DNA from 3 places in the Corynebacterium accolens genome. Region 2 is predicted to be linked to each of the others. Evidence: predicted binding sites of a transcription regulator. Region 2 holds the regulator's gene; each other region holds the start of a gene.
The links. Region 2 encodes LexA, which represses DNA repair genes until DNA is damaged. Its sites were predicted from a motif close to CGAACANNTGTTCG; they were not measured.
Positions count from the first base shown of each region.

Region 1: the regulator LexA is predicted to act here: its motif matches at 2,226-2,239, upstream of CACC_RS04880 (HNH endonuclease signature motif containing protein).
Region 3: the regulator LexA is predicted to act here: its motif matches at 1,788-1,801, upstream of CACC_RS05220 (HNH endonuclease signature motif containing protein).

Region 1 covers NZ_CP046605.1:1,009,600-1,013,936, reverse strand. The annotation lists gene CACC_RS04890 (HNH endonuclease family protein) at 1-454, shown strand, start outside; gene CACC_RS04885 (hypothetical protein) at 511-954, shown strand; gene CACC_RS04880 (HNH endonuclease signature motif containing protein) at 963-2,201, opposite strand; gene CACC_RS04875 (DEAD/DEAH box helicase) at 2,349-4,220, opposite strand; gene hutI (imidazolonepropionase) at 4,267-4,337, opposite strand, start outside.
Region 2 covers NZ_CP046605.1:1,492,313-1,496,649, reverse strand. The annotation lists gene ptsP (phosphoenolpyruvate--protein phosphotransferase) at 1-460, shown strand, start outside; gene CACC_RS07165 (DeoR/GlpR family DNA-binding transcription regulator) at 530-1,312, opposite strand; gene lexA (transcriptional repressor LexA) at 1,796-2,506, opposite strand; gene CACC_RS07155 (hypothetical protein) at 2,760-3,164, shown strand; gene nrdR (transcriptional regulator NrdR) at 3,372-3,830, shown strand; gene hrpA (ATP-dependent RNA helicase HrpA) at 4,023-4,337, opposite strand, start outside.
Region 3 covers NZ_CP046605.1:1,081,839-1,086,175, reverse strand. The annotation lists gene CACC_RS05230 (spermidine synthase) at 1-538, shown strand, start outside; gene CACC_RS05225 (glycoside hydrolase family 25 protein) at 519-1,682, opposite strand; gene CACC_RS05220 (HNH endonuclease signature motif containing protein) at 1,889-2,875, shown strand; gene CACC_RS05215 (hypothetical protein) at 2,902-3,066, shown strand; gene CACC_RS05210 (cysteine desulfurase family protein) at 3,063-4,178, opposite strand; gene CACC_RS05205 (electron transfer flavoprotein subunit alpha/FixB family protein) at 4,178-4,337, opposite strand, start outside.

The DNA.
Region 1 (4,337 bases), 480 kb from region 2:
GCAGGGCTACGACCGCGACGAGTTCGGCGGCTGGCAGCCAAACGGTGCATGCACCACGCGTGAGGCCATCATGGAGAACCAAGCCAGCGAGGCGTTCGCAGACTGCCGGCCGCAATCCGGCACGCTCTATGACCCCTACGCGGGCGAGATGATTTCAGCCACCTCCCCTATTGAGGTCGACCACATCTTCCCACTTTCTGCCGCCTTTGACATGGGTGCCGCAGAATGGGACCAAGACACCAAGATCCGCTTTGCCAACGATCCCCTCAACTTGGTGGCGACCAGCCGGAAGCTCAATCAGGAAAAGTCCGATTCCCTCCCCTCCGAGTGGCTGCCGCCCGCCAATCGCTGTGATTATTCGCGGCGCCTCGCAGAAATCGCGCGCAAGTACGAGTTACCGTTGCCCCGCGCGGATGTCCGTGCAATGAGAAGGCAATGTCGGTTCGATTTCTAGCAGTTAAATTGATTAGGGTGAACAAGGCAACTTTTCTTAACTGAAGGGCATCCTCCATGACTACTTTGTTCATCTTCCTGCACGTGGCAGCGGCCATCGTTTTGCTCGGCCCCGTGTGCATTTCCACCTCCATCTACCAGACCCAGCTGCAGGGCGCAGCGCAGGGCGATAAAACGGCCCTCGGCGCCGCCCGCAACTTGCACAACATCACCAATACTTACGGCTACATTTCCGCCCTCGTGCCGGTCCTTGGCCTTGCAGTGTTCCTGTCTGATATTGAAACCTTCAAGAGCCAGGTCAACTTCCACATCGCCATCCTCGTGGCCATCATCGCGTGGTGTCTGCTCTTCTTCCTCATCCTCCCTAAGCAGCGCACGGCGCAGGCAGCCCTAGAATCCGGCGATACCGCCAACCTGGGCTCCATCAAGAAGTCCCTGTCCGCTTTCGGCGGCGTCTTCAACCTCCTGTGGATCATCTGCCTTATCCTGATGTACATCTAGGAAGCCATTTACTTTTCGGGGACAGTGTCATCGCTGTCCCCTTTTTCATGCGTGGACTCCTCCCGAAGTTCTTCTTTTAGTTGCTGCGCATCTGCATGCGCATTCTCCCTCCGCTTCTGCGTCGCCTGTGCCACCGTCTGCGCCCACCTGCGGTTCTTGGGCGCCAACGGCCCGCTGGCGGAGTCATAGACCCACGTAGAGTCATCAAAAAGCCAGACGATGTCCCCGCTTATCGGGTCCTTGATATAAAACGCCCTCCCATCGGTCTTAATGTTGTGATGGTGCTGGCATAAGCAGGTGAGGTTTGCTGCCGAGGTCGGCCCGCCGTCTGCAAAGTCGTGCCGATGGTCCATCTGGGACGCTACCGCCGGCCGCGTGCAGCCTGGCCACCGGCACGTGCCGTCCAAGCCCTCTACAAACGCCCGGATATCTGGCGGCGTCACATAGTTAGGGTTCTCCGCCTGACCGGCCTTCTCCATATCCCTTGTCGCTGTCGCCCGAGCCTGTAGGTCATCCGCGGTCTCCGGGGATACCCAACCTAAATTCTGTACAAACGCGGGTCCATCCGGCAGGTCGCAGCGATACATATTCAACACGACCTTGGCCTTCGCCTGCGCCTTTCCAGTCAGCAGCTCCACTGCGGCCTCAGCCATCGTGAGGTCCTTGTCCGTAGCGATATCCCGAATATTGCGGTCGATTATCTCCGCGGTTTCCAACCCGACGTCCAGACAAACCGCGGCCCACTCCCCGCCTGTAGGTTCAACGCTATAGGTTTGCTTGCGGCGCGGATCCCGCGAGGCAATAGAGGGATCGAGGCGCACAATGAGCTCGCGCAGCTTGCGGCGGAGATTGCGGTGCGAGGGCAGCTTTTGATTGGGACGAGTTGGGGTCAAGTAGTTGGTCAGGGCGTCATCGATAGTGAATTTCTTCTCCGCATCAATGGCGCCGAGTTTGGCTAGGGTTTGGTCAATCGTAATCAGTCGGTCTAAATCTAAATGGAAATGCTGTTCTTGCCGGGCGCGCAGCCGCGGCAGCTCCTTTAATCGCTCGAAGGCGAAAATAATATTTCTAATGCGGGACTGACGCGCCCCGGTTAAATCAGACAGTGATTGGCTAATAATTTCGATATCATCATCTGGGTCAGGATGAAGATTCTCCCAGAACTGGTATTCCGCCTTCCTAATCTCCGTAGCTGCACGGGAGGTAGAATTTTCCGGATTGGTATTGGCATAATATGGCGCATTCATGGACTTCCTTTCAAGAGATTTACTAGAACATGCTTTCGCCATACACCATACAAAACCGCTCTGACACACTACCCCCATTTATAGTAAAAGCGCAGGTCAGAAGGCATGAAAAAAGGGCCTCTAAAAAGAGGCCCTTTGGAGGTTTAATTAGTCGCGGAAGCGACCACCATGTTTGCGTCCACCGCCGCCGCCATCACGGCGAGGCGGGCGACCAGTATCCTTCTGAATCTTGATGAGCTGCCCAGAAATCCGGGTATCCTTCAGACGGTCCAGCACAGCTGGGTCCATGTTCTTCGGCAGGTCCACGAGGGTGTGCCCCACTGCAATGGTGATGCGGCCAAAGTCCTTGGCTGACAGGCCACCTTCGTTGGCGATTGCACCGACGATGGCACCTGGGCGGACATTCTGGCGCTTGCCGACGTCCAACCGGTACGTCTCAAAGTCACCATCCGGCCGCTTGGAGCCGCCGCGGTTCTTGCCGCCGCCCTTGAAGTCGCGGTCGCGCTTGCGGTCATCGCGATCGCGGCGGTCCTTCTTTGGCTTGGGCAAAGGCTTGTCTTCCAATAGGAAGTTCTTGCCACCCTGGTGCATGACGGCCAACGCAGCGGCGATGTCATCCATCGCGACGTTGTTGTCTTCCGAGTACTTGCGCACCAAGTTGCGGAAGAAATCGGCCTGCTTGTTGTCCATGGACTGGGTAATGGCCTGCGCAAACTTTTCCTTGCGCTTCTCATTGACCTCATCGACGGACGGCAGGTCCATCTCTTCGAGGCGAGCATTGGTCACGCGTTCGATGGAGCGCAGCATGCGGCGCTCGCGCGGGGTGACGAACAGGATTGCCTCGCCGGAGCGGCCGGCACGGCCAGTACGGCCGATGCGGTGCACGTAGGACTCGGTATCGTTCGGGATATCGAAGTTCACCACGTGGGTGATGCGCTCGACGTCAAGGCCACGCGCGGCGACGTCGGTAGCGACGAGGATGTCCAAGCGGCCATCCTTGAGCTGATCGACGGTGCGCTCGCGCTGCGCCTGGGCGATGTCGCCGTTAATGGCAGCAGCGCTGTAGCCGCGATCGCGCAGGGCCTCGGCCACCTCTTCGGTCTCATGCTTGGTGCGGCAGAAGACGATGATGGCGTCATAGGTGATGACCTCGAGGATGCGGGTAAAGGCATCCATCTTTGCGCGGTGCGGAATCAGCAGGAAGCGCTGCTTAATGTTGTCGTTGGTGCGGCGCTCGGACTTAACGGTTACTTCCGCCGGGTTGTGCAGGTACTGCTTGGACAGGCGGCGGATGGCATTAGGCATGGTGGCGGAGAAAAGCGCCACCTGCTTGCGGTCAGGGGTGCTTTCCAGGATGCGCTCAACGTCTTCCTGGAAGCCCATGTTCAGCATCTCATCGGCCTCATCGAGGACGAGGAACTGCAGCTGGGACAAGTCAAGCGAGCCCTTTTCCAAGTGGTCGATGACGCGACCCGGGGTACCCACGATGACCTGGGCGCCGCGACGCAGGCCAGACAGCTGGATGCCGTAGGCCTGGCCACCGTAGATGGGAAGAACTTCAATGCCCTTGAGGGTTTCCGCGAAGGATTGGAAAGCGTCTGCAACCTGCAGGGCGAGCTCGCGGGTTGGTGCGAGGACGAGCGCCTGCGGGTGGCGCGCCTGCGGGTCAAGCTGGGACAAGACCGGCAGCGCGAAGGCTGCGGTTTTGCCGGTACCGGTCTGTGCAAGGCCCACGACGTCGCGGCCTTCCATCAGGATCGGGATGGTTTCTGCTTGGATAGGGGACGGCGTGGTGAAGCCTACTTTCGCAACGGCTTGCAGAATTTTATCTGGCAGGCCGAGGTGCTCGAACCCCTGGGAGTTGTCGTTGGCCGAATCTTTGGACTCAGCGCCGGTGCCCTCAGAAGTATTCGCAGCCCTGGTGTCCTGGTTGACACCTTGCGAGTTGTCCTGAGATTCCGACTTATTAAAATCTTCCGGCTCGTTTACGCCGCCGGTGGCGTTATCGGTAATGCTCATTGCTTGTCCAACCCTACGCGATACCGGCGGCAAACTCCATTCCTCGCTATACCCCCGCCACGAACGTGCGATAGCTCAGCGGCATACCCGGCCGGTAGGCCAAGTGCACCGCGCTGG
Region 2 (4,337 bases):
GCGCGGCCTGACCGCGGGCGCGATGATTGAGGTGCCCGCAGCAGCGCTGATGGCAGATAAGATCATGCCGCATCTGGACTTCGTATCCATCGGCACCAATGACCTCACCCAGTACACGATGGCCGCTGACCGCCTGTCACCGCAGCTTGCGTACCTCACCGACCCCTGGCAGCCGGCCGTGCTGCGGCTTATCCAGCACACCTGCATTGCGGGGCACGAATACAACGTACCGGTTGGCGTGTGCGGCGAGGCCGCGGCCGATCCGCTATTGGCCTGCGTATTGACCGGCCTAGGCGTCAACTCCTTGTCTGCTGCATCGACCGCAGTCGCCGGCGTTGGTGCCCAATTGGCCGAGCTGACCTTTGACCAGTGCCAACAGCTTGCCGATGCCGCCCTCAACTCCGAAGGCCCATCCGCCGCCCGCGCCGCAGCGATGGAGCAGATAGAAAAGTTCAACTAACGGCAAAAGGGTTCGCCCTCCCTGCCTAGATGTCAACGTAGGGAGGGCGAAGTCGTGCGCATGCTGGAGCTATTCGCTGGCGAGCACGACATCGATCTCTCGCTCGCGCAGGGCATCGACGAAGGATTCCGGCGCGCCGGAATCGGTGATGACGACATCGATATCTGCAATGGAGGCGAAGCTCACCAGGTAGTCGTTGCCCAATTTGCTGGAATCACACATGACCACGACCTTGTGGGCATTCGTGACGAAGGCGGATTTGATGGCTGCTTCTTGGGAATCGGCTGTCGACAAGCCGTGATCGAGGGTCAACGCATTGGTACCGATGAAGGCGACATCGGCGCGCATGAGCGCCATGGTGCGCAGGGCGGTATCGCCGACGACGGCCTGGGTGATAGCGCGTACGGTCCCGCCGAGGAGCTGGACATCGGGAACGCCGCTATTGGCTAGCGACAGTGCGATGGGCAGGCTATTGGAGACGATATTGAACTGCGCCTGCGGGTATTGTTGGCTAATGAGCTCGGCAAAGGTATTAATCGTGGTGCCGGCGTCCAGGAATATGCTGCCGCCGCCAGGGGGAAGGAAGTCGAGCGCGGCGTGCGCGATGGCGGCCTTGGCCCCAGATGCGGAACGCTGGCGGGTATCGAGGGTGAGCTCCGCGGTCTGGAAGGCTTGCGAAGCCACGGCGCCGCCGTGAACGCGGTGGACAACGCCCTCACGATCCAGTACGGCTAGGTCGCGCCGAATGGTTTCAGCAGTCACCTCGAAACGCTCTGATAAATCGGTTACGTTAACGCGACCCTCAACTGCAGTTTGGGACGCGATCTGGCGGCGTCGCTCCTCTGCGTACACGGACCCTCCTTGCTCCTCGCCTTCGGCCGGGCGGTTACTCCATCTGCGAATGCAGGCGCTCGGTGAAAGCTAACTGATGTGGGATTTCTCCCTCCATTGTGTCAAAATTCGGCGGTAATCGGACGAAAACAAAAATTAAGGTGTGCGCTGTTGTCTGGTTTGGGATAAAAGCCGCAGGTCAGTCAGCTTTATTTGCCCTAGTTGAAAGCCAACCCTAGTAGCGCTTAACTTACGGATCCGTTATTTCGGGGGTGCTTTCTCAATAAACCCCGCGCGCTTAAGTTGGCTTTTTGGGGCGCGATTGCGAGGTAGAAAGGCGTGGAATGCGTTAAAACTCGTATGGCCCTGCTCCCTATGCGGGGAACAGGGCAGCGTACGAAGTGCAAAGAGCGGGTTTCAAGAAAGCGGGCGCAGAGTGTCGGCGGCGACAACAACCGCAGGCGAACACCCGCGTGCGGCTTGGTTAAAGTAGCTGGCCGGGGCCTAGAGTTTGCGGAAGACGGATACTACCTTGCCCATAATTTCCGCATCATCGCCGTTGATGGGCGGATAGGCATCGTTGTGCGGAAGGAGCCATACGCCAGAGGAATCGCGGTGGAATTCCTTGACGGTGGCCTCGGAGCCATCGAGAAGCGCGGCGACAAACTCGCCTTCCTCAGCCACCGATTGCGACCGGATGATGACCCAGTCGCCGTTGAGGATGCCGGCATCCTGCATGGAATCGCCCACGACCTGCAGCATATAAAGCTCTCCTCCGCCGACGACCTCGTCTGGCATGGGGAAATACGTGTCGATATTTTCCTCTGCAGTGATTGGTGCACCGGCGGCGATGCGGCCAACGACGGGAATATAAGCTACGGCGGCAGACTCTTCAGGGCCGCGGGCAGAGGTATCGGGGACGTCCTTAGCCTTGCGGCCCGGCTTCTTTTCGGCGTCGTCAGTGTTGAGGTGGCGTACGTCGACCGCGCGGGGTTTATTGGGATCGCGGCGCAAGAAGCCCTTTTCCTCCAGTTGCTTGAGCTGATAGGCCACGGACGAGGTGGATTGCAGGCCGGCGGCGTCACCAATTTCGCGGATGCTGGGCGGGTAACCGCGGAGCATCACTGCATCGCTGATGACGTTAAGGATGCGGCGTTGCCTTTCGGAAAGGGAGGCGTAATCGTTCTTTGCGGTGCTTGCTTTCTTGCGGCCCATGTGCGGCTCCTAGCTAAGGGGTCTGAGGTTCTGCGTTCATAGCTTGAAAAGGGACTGGGTGACACCTGCGTGCCATAACTCATTTGTAGCACGAAAAGTACAAGCGTTCGAGATTTACGCGAAAAACTGGACAGGTTTTCGAAGTGGTGCTATAAATCGAACATAGAAACAATCTCGAACACAGGAGCGACATTGAGCTCTTGTTGTGTCAAGGGGCCGCTTTAGACTTACGGCGGTCGTCGAAAGGAAAGCAATGTCTCAACTACTTCACTCTCGCAATAACATGGTCAAACAGCGCGCGGCACGTCCACAGATCGTCCCTTCAGCCGCTATTTGGGATATTGATGATCAAAGCTGGGGCGTGCAGCATTCTCCTTCCGAAAAGGGGGAAATCAGGACTTTAAATTCCGTATATCGAACGAACCGTGAAGGTTATTCGAATACGTGGACTGATGAACGTTCCTTACCTGATTTCGCGAACAGGCCGATGGAAGAAGACGATGCGCATAGTTCGCGCAAGAATTACCTCCTCGGTGCAGTATTTGGTGCTGCCGTATTTTTCGGCACGGTTGCCGGCGGGCTGATGGGTACGAGCGCTGAAACGCCGACTGATCCTGGCGCTTCGGTACAGCAAGTAGAAGCAGCGATCGGACAGTAGTGCTGCGTGTACAAAAGCAGGCACTTCGGGGGTTTAAGGCTTAGAGCCTTTTAGGCAGCAGCTTGTCTTCCCGGCCGCAGATAAGGCCCGCTTGCTTCACGGAGACAGGCACTCGAGTAGGAGGAGTCTGGCGCAATGGTGTCAGGTTTTTGGCTTGGCCGTGGGAGGTAAACTAAACCGAGAAGCTAAATTAGCGAAAGGACTAGTGTGTACTGCCCGTTTTGCCATAACGAACAATCCCGCGTTATTGACTCGCGCGTGGTTGATGCCGGCGCATCGATACGGCGCCGGCGGGAGTGTGCTTCCTGTAAGGGACGCTTCACCACTGTGGAAAAGGCCGTACTGCTGGTTGTTAAGAGAAATGGCCTCGCTGAGCCATTTAGCCGGGATAAACTCATTCGGGGGGTTAGGCGCGCATGCCAGGGTCGCGACGTTAGCGATGATGCCTTAAAAAAGTTGGCCCAAGAGGTTGAGGAAACGGTGCGGGGGCACGGGTCCTCGCAGGTAAACGCCAACGAAATCGGGCTAGCGATCCTTGAGCCGCTGCGTGACCTAGACGAGGTTGCATATCTGCGCTTTGCCTCGGTGTATAAATCATTCGAGAGCGCGGATGACTTTGAATCGGAGATTCGTTTGATGCGGCGCCGCGATCGCGGGGACCTTTAAACTGCGCAGTGTAGGACGATTTCTCAGCAGTTATACAGCCGTTCCTGCGCAGGATCGAAGCAGTCTTAACTGGCCTTTTGGGTGCATCGTTTCGTTAGGGCCTGCCCAATGTTTACGCCGCCGGCGGCCGAGTAAGCAGATTTTTAGCTTAGGTATGGCCGGCCGGGCGGCGGGAACGTGAGGTTGGGGTGACTAGCGCAATTTATCCACTGCCTTTTGGATCCTCCGCAGGGACACCGCGTGCGCCGTGCCGAGGCGCTGGGCAAAGAGCGAGACCCGCAATTCCTCGATCATCCAGTGGATGTCCTTGACCTCGCGTGTCTTTTCGCGGCCCGCGGGGAGGTTTCGGAGGCGGTTTGCCAGGTAGGCCTTGGCGTTATCGACCTCGGCCTGGCGGTCGGCATCGCGATCCGGATCGAGCGACATGTCCTCCAGACGGATCCGCATTGCCTGGATGTAGCGGGGAAGGTGTCGCAGGTGTGCGGACCCGTGCACGGTGATGGCATT
Region 3 (4,337 bases), 410 kb from region 2:
CAGCCGCCATACGGTAGTCGAGCTCGATGCCAAACTGGGCGAATTAGTCCGCGATCTTTTCGATGTCCCCCGCTCCCCCACCGTCAAGATCCGCCCCGGCGATGCCCGAAAGGAAACCGAAAGTTTTCTACCCGCCAGCCGCGATATCATTATCCGCGATGTCTTCGCTGGGGATAAAACCCCGAAAGACCTAACCACTGTGGAGTTTTTCCACGCGACTAAGTCATCCCTGTCTGCCGGCGGCCTCTACGTGGCGAACTGCGGCGATCACTCGGATCTCCACTTGGCTAAGGAAGAGCTGGCCGGGCTTTCTGAGGTCTTCGATCACCTCGCCGTAATCGCTGACCCGCCCATGCTCAAAGGGCGCCGGTATGGAAACATCATCTTGCTGGCCTCAGACACGAAACTGCCAGCTGAGGGCTCGGTACAAGCCGCTCAACTGGCAAAGGCACTCTTAGGTGGGGCCGTCCCAGCTCACTTTAAGGATGAAAGCTGGACCCGAAAATTCTTTGCGGGAGCTACTTCAGCACACGATTGAGCAGCTCGGCCACCTGATTAGCGTCGAAGTCGGGGACATCGGCACCGGCCTTCTTCGCCGCATCCTTGGCTTCTTCTACCTGAGCTCCAGAGACTTCGCCCTTGTCGACGCCATTGACATGGCCAGCGTTTTCTAGCAACATCGCCAAGTCACCGACGGTGAAGTCACCGACTGCCATCTTGCCAAGCTGCTTGAGAGGCAGAGCGTCCTCGTCTTCCAAGGTCTTCACAAAAGCTGCCAAGCCCTCGGCGGCCTGGGCATCGAGGCCGGCATCCTTGGCGGCATCGGCAAGCTGGGGCATGGCGATGAGGCCTGCCGCAAGAGCAAAGATGGCGCCAATCAGCGGAGTGCTATCGGCGCTCAGATCGACGCCATCATCAAGCACGAGGCTATCGAGCGCGCCGCCGATATCGACGTAATTGCCGCCGCTAAAGGAATCAAGCTGCTGCTTCGTGCCATTGAAGAGGTTCAAATCCACATCGGTTGGAATACCGGCAACCTTGCCCGATCCGGAGCGCTGCCAGAAGGACAGGTTCTTCCACCCACCCACTGGATCCGGCGCTTCATCCTGGTATGCCGCCAACCACAGTGGCATATTGGAGAACTTCTGGGAGTTATTCATCTCACCGATCCAGAAGTACTTATAGGTATAAATCATTGGCGTGCGGTTGGTCAGGCGCTTGAGCTCGGTGGTAAATTCCTCGATCCAGCTCTCCAACTGGGAGGCGGACTTGCCCTCGGAAACCTCGATATCGAGCACCGGCGGCAACGTCTGATTCGGCGCCAATGCAATCTGCGTGGCAAAGTTTGCGGCCTGCGTCTTCGCATCGCCAGCTGGACGCGCATAGTGGTATGCGCCGGTCTTCAAACCGTGCAAATTGGCAGCTTGAATATCTTTGACGTAGTGCGGGTTAATCCAGTCCCCACCCTCAGTTGCCTTCACAAAGGCAAAGGACTGGCCATCAGACTTCACCTTATTCCAGTCAATAGGCATGCCACCTGGGTGCTGGTGGGCAGCAATATCAATACCTTTTGGTGCGCTGGTTCCCAATGCTGCCTGTGCGGCAGCGGTCCCGCTTACCGTGACTGCAACTGCAGCGATAACCGCGATGATGCTCTTGCGGAGTGCCCTCATAGTTGTCATGCGCGAGAGTTTAACAATCATTCACACTAACCACATTTGCAACACACGCACCTTAGAGACAAATTTTTCACTCGCGTAGACAAACTCGTTGGAAATGTACCATCTAGAACATATATTCGCTTTTCGGCTTGCGAGGGTTGAGTGGGTGGCTTATGGTGAAGCTATGGAAATTAGAAACTTAGTGCGAAATTCGGGGGATAATCGCCGTGGAACCCTACTACCTCATCACTGACCCACACGATGACATCGCGGTTAGTGCCACCTGCAATAGAAAGTCCGACTACCTGCTCTGGAAGGAAATTAAACCTAGCCTAGAAGACGATTTCGATATCTCGTGCCATACCTTGGCGGGGCGCACCGGCTTGAGCGAGCGACGTACGAGGGATATCACCATGGCCCTGTACCGCTTAGAAGAGTTGCCGCGCACCCAACTGCTGCAGGAAACCTACTACTTCCTCGATTTCTCTCGGCTTATCACCATTGATGCGGTCTTGAGCAAGCTGGGAGAAGTAGACAACAGCGCCCTCCAGCGCATAGACGCCGAACTGGAAAAGTACCTCACTCCCACAAAGCCGGGCCAAAGTTTTCCATCGAACGCTGCCCTGCGTCGAAAGCTCAATGGGCTCATCACGATGGAATCCCCGGACACTACGGGAGACAAGGACGCCGAGGAAGAGGAATCTCAAAATGAATCCTATTTCATCTACCCCACCGCGGGCGGACGAGCAGGGTTAAACGTAGAGTTCGACGAAGATGCGCTCATCCTCATTGACGAGGTTGTTCAGCGCACGGCGGAAGAGCACGGAATTAGCAAGGCCGATGCCCTGGCCCAGCTGATCCTCGGAACCGTCGAAGATAAATCTCAGGTGCACCTTTATATGTATCGCGCCAGCGATATAAAAGCGGCGCCCGGTTTCATCCAGGGCTATGGATGGGTTCACCCAGATACCGCAGACCGGCTAGCCCCGACTACGACACGGGATATGGACCAGGCGGCAACAAGGGTTAGCCCGGCCTACTCCACGCCGCCGCTCATCGGTGCCTATGTGGAGGGTCGAGATGGTGTGTGCCGCTGGCCGGGGTGCAACCGCCCGGCCTACAGGTGCCAGAAGGATCACAGGATCGATTTCTCAGAGGGAGGAAAACAACGGCGGGAAACTTGGCATCGCTGTGCCAGCACCACCACAATGTAAAGACGGATAAAAGCGCCTTTTACATCATGGATCCGCACAGCGGGGACATTGTCTGGCTCTTCCAAGACGGACGGTGGGAATACGATGAACCGCAGGGGCCGCTAGCGGCGAAGAATAAGAACTGGGCGCTCACCGTTGCCCAGGCAATCGCCGCGCGGCGCAATGCTGCCAAAGAAAGGGCTGATACCTAGACCGTGCGGGCCCGAGCAACGACATCTGGCAAGTGCGCGAGCACGTAATCCACATCGTCTTCAGAGGTAAGGCGCCCCAAGGTAAACCGAAGGGAGCCGATTCCTTCATCCTCGCTGACGCCCATTGCAGAAAGCACATGGGACATGCGGTTGACGCCTGCGCTGCAGGCGCTGCCAGTCGATGCCTCAATCTGCAGCGAATCCAGCAGCATAATGAGGCTGTCGCCATCGGTGCCGGGGAAAGAAACATGTAGGTGCGACGGCAAGCATGGCTCGGTGGAATTCACCACGACGTTGTCAATGGAAGAAAGGATCCCATCCCGCAGCTTGTTCCGGAGTCCAGCGATGCGCTCGCCCTCGGCAGCGCTTTCGGCGATCGACTCTTCCAAGGCAGCGGCGAGCGCCGAGGCACTGGCGACGTCCACGGTGCCTGGGCGTAGTCCACGCTCTTGGCCGCCGCCATAGGAAATCGGCTGCGGCGCTGGGGTGCGCTTGGCCAATAGCACGCCGATACCGCGCGGGCCGCCAAACTTGTGGGCGCTGGCGGCGAGCGTCGTGATGCCCAATTCCGCAAAATTGATGGGCAGCTTGCCCGCTACCTGCACCGCATCCACGTGCATAGGAATACCGGATTGTTGCGCGAGGGAGGCAAGCTCCTCGATGGGCTGAATCGCACCGGTTTCGTTATTGGCCCACATGCAGGTGGCAAGATCGGCAGGTTTCGAGAAGGCGCCCCCATCGCTGATATGCCCGCTGCGGTCCACGGGGAGCAGGTCCACGGTGGCGCCGGCTTGGGCAAGCTTGCTCACGGTATCGCGCACGGCTGGGTGCTCAATATCCGTCGAGATGATGCGGTTGGTATTGCCTACAGCATAAAGGCCCTGGATAGCGATATTATCCGCCTCGGTACCAGAGGAGGTAAAGACGACCTCGATGGGTTCGCACCCAAGGAGGGAGGCGACTTTCTCGCGGGCATCGTCAAGCACGGAACGTGCCCTGCGGCCAGAGGCGTACTGGGCGCTGGAGTTGAGCGAGCCGGAGGCGGCAACCCATGCGTCGATGGCGGATTGGCGCATCGGCTGGGTTGCAGCGTAGTCGAAATAGTGCGGCATTACTGGCGCGCCTTCAATTCCTCGGTCAGGGCTGGGGCGATTTCGTGCAGGTCACCGACGACGCCGAGATCTGCGATCTGGAAGAACGGCTCATCCTGGTCCTGGTTGACCACCACGATGGTGCCGGAGGTCTGCATGCCCGAGGTGTGCTGAATGGCA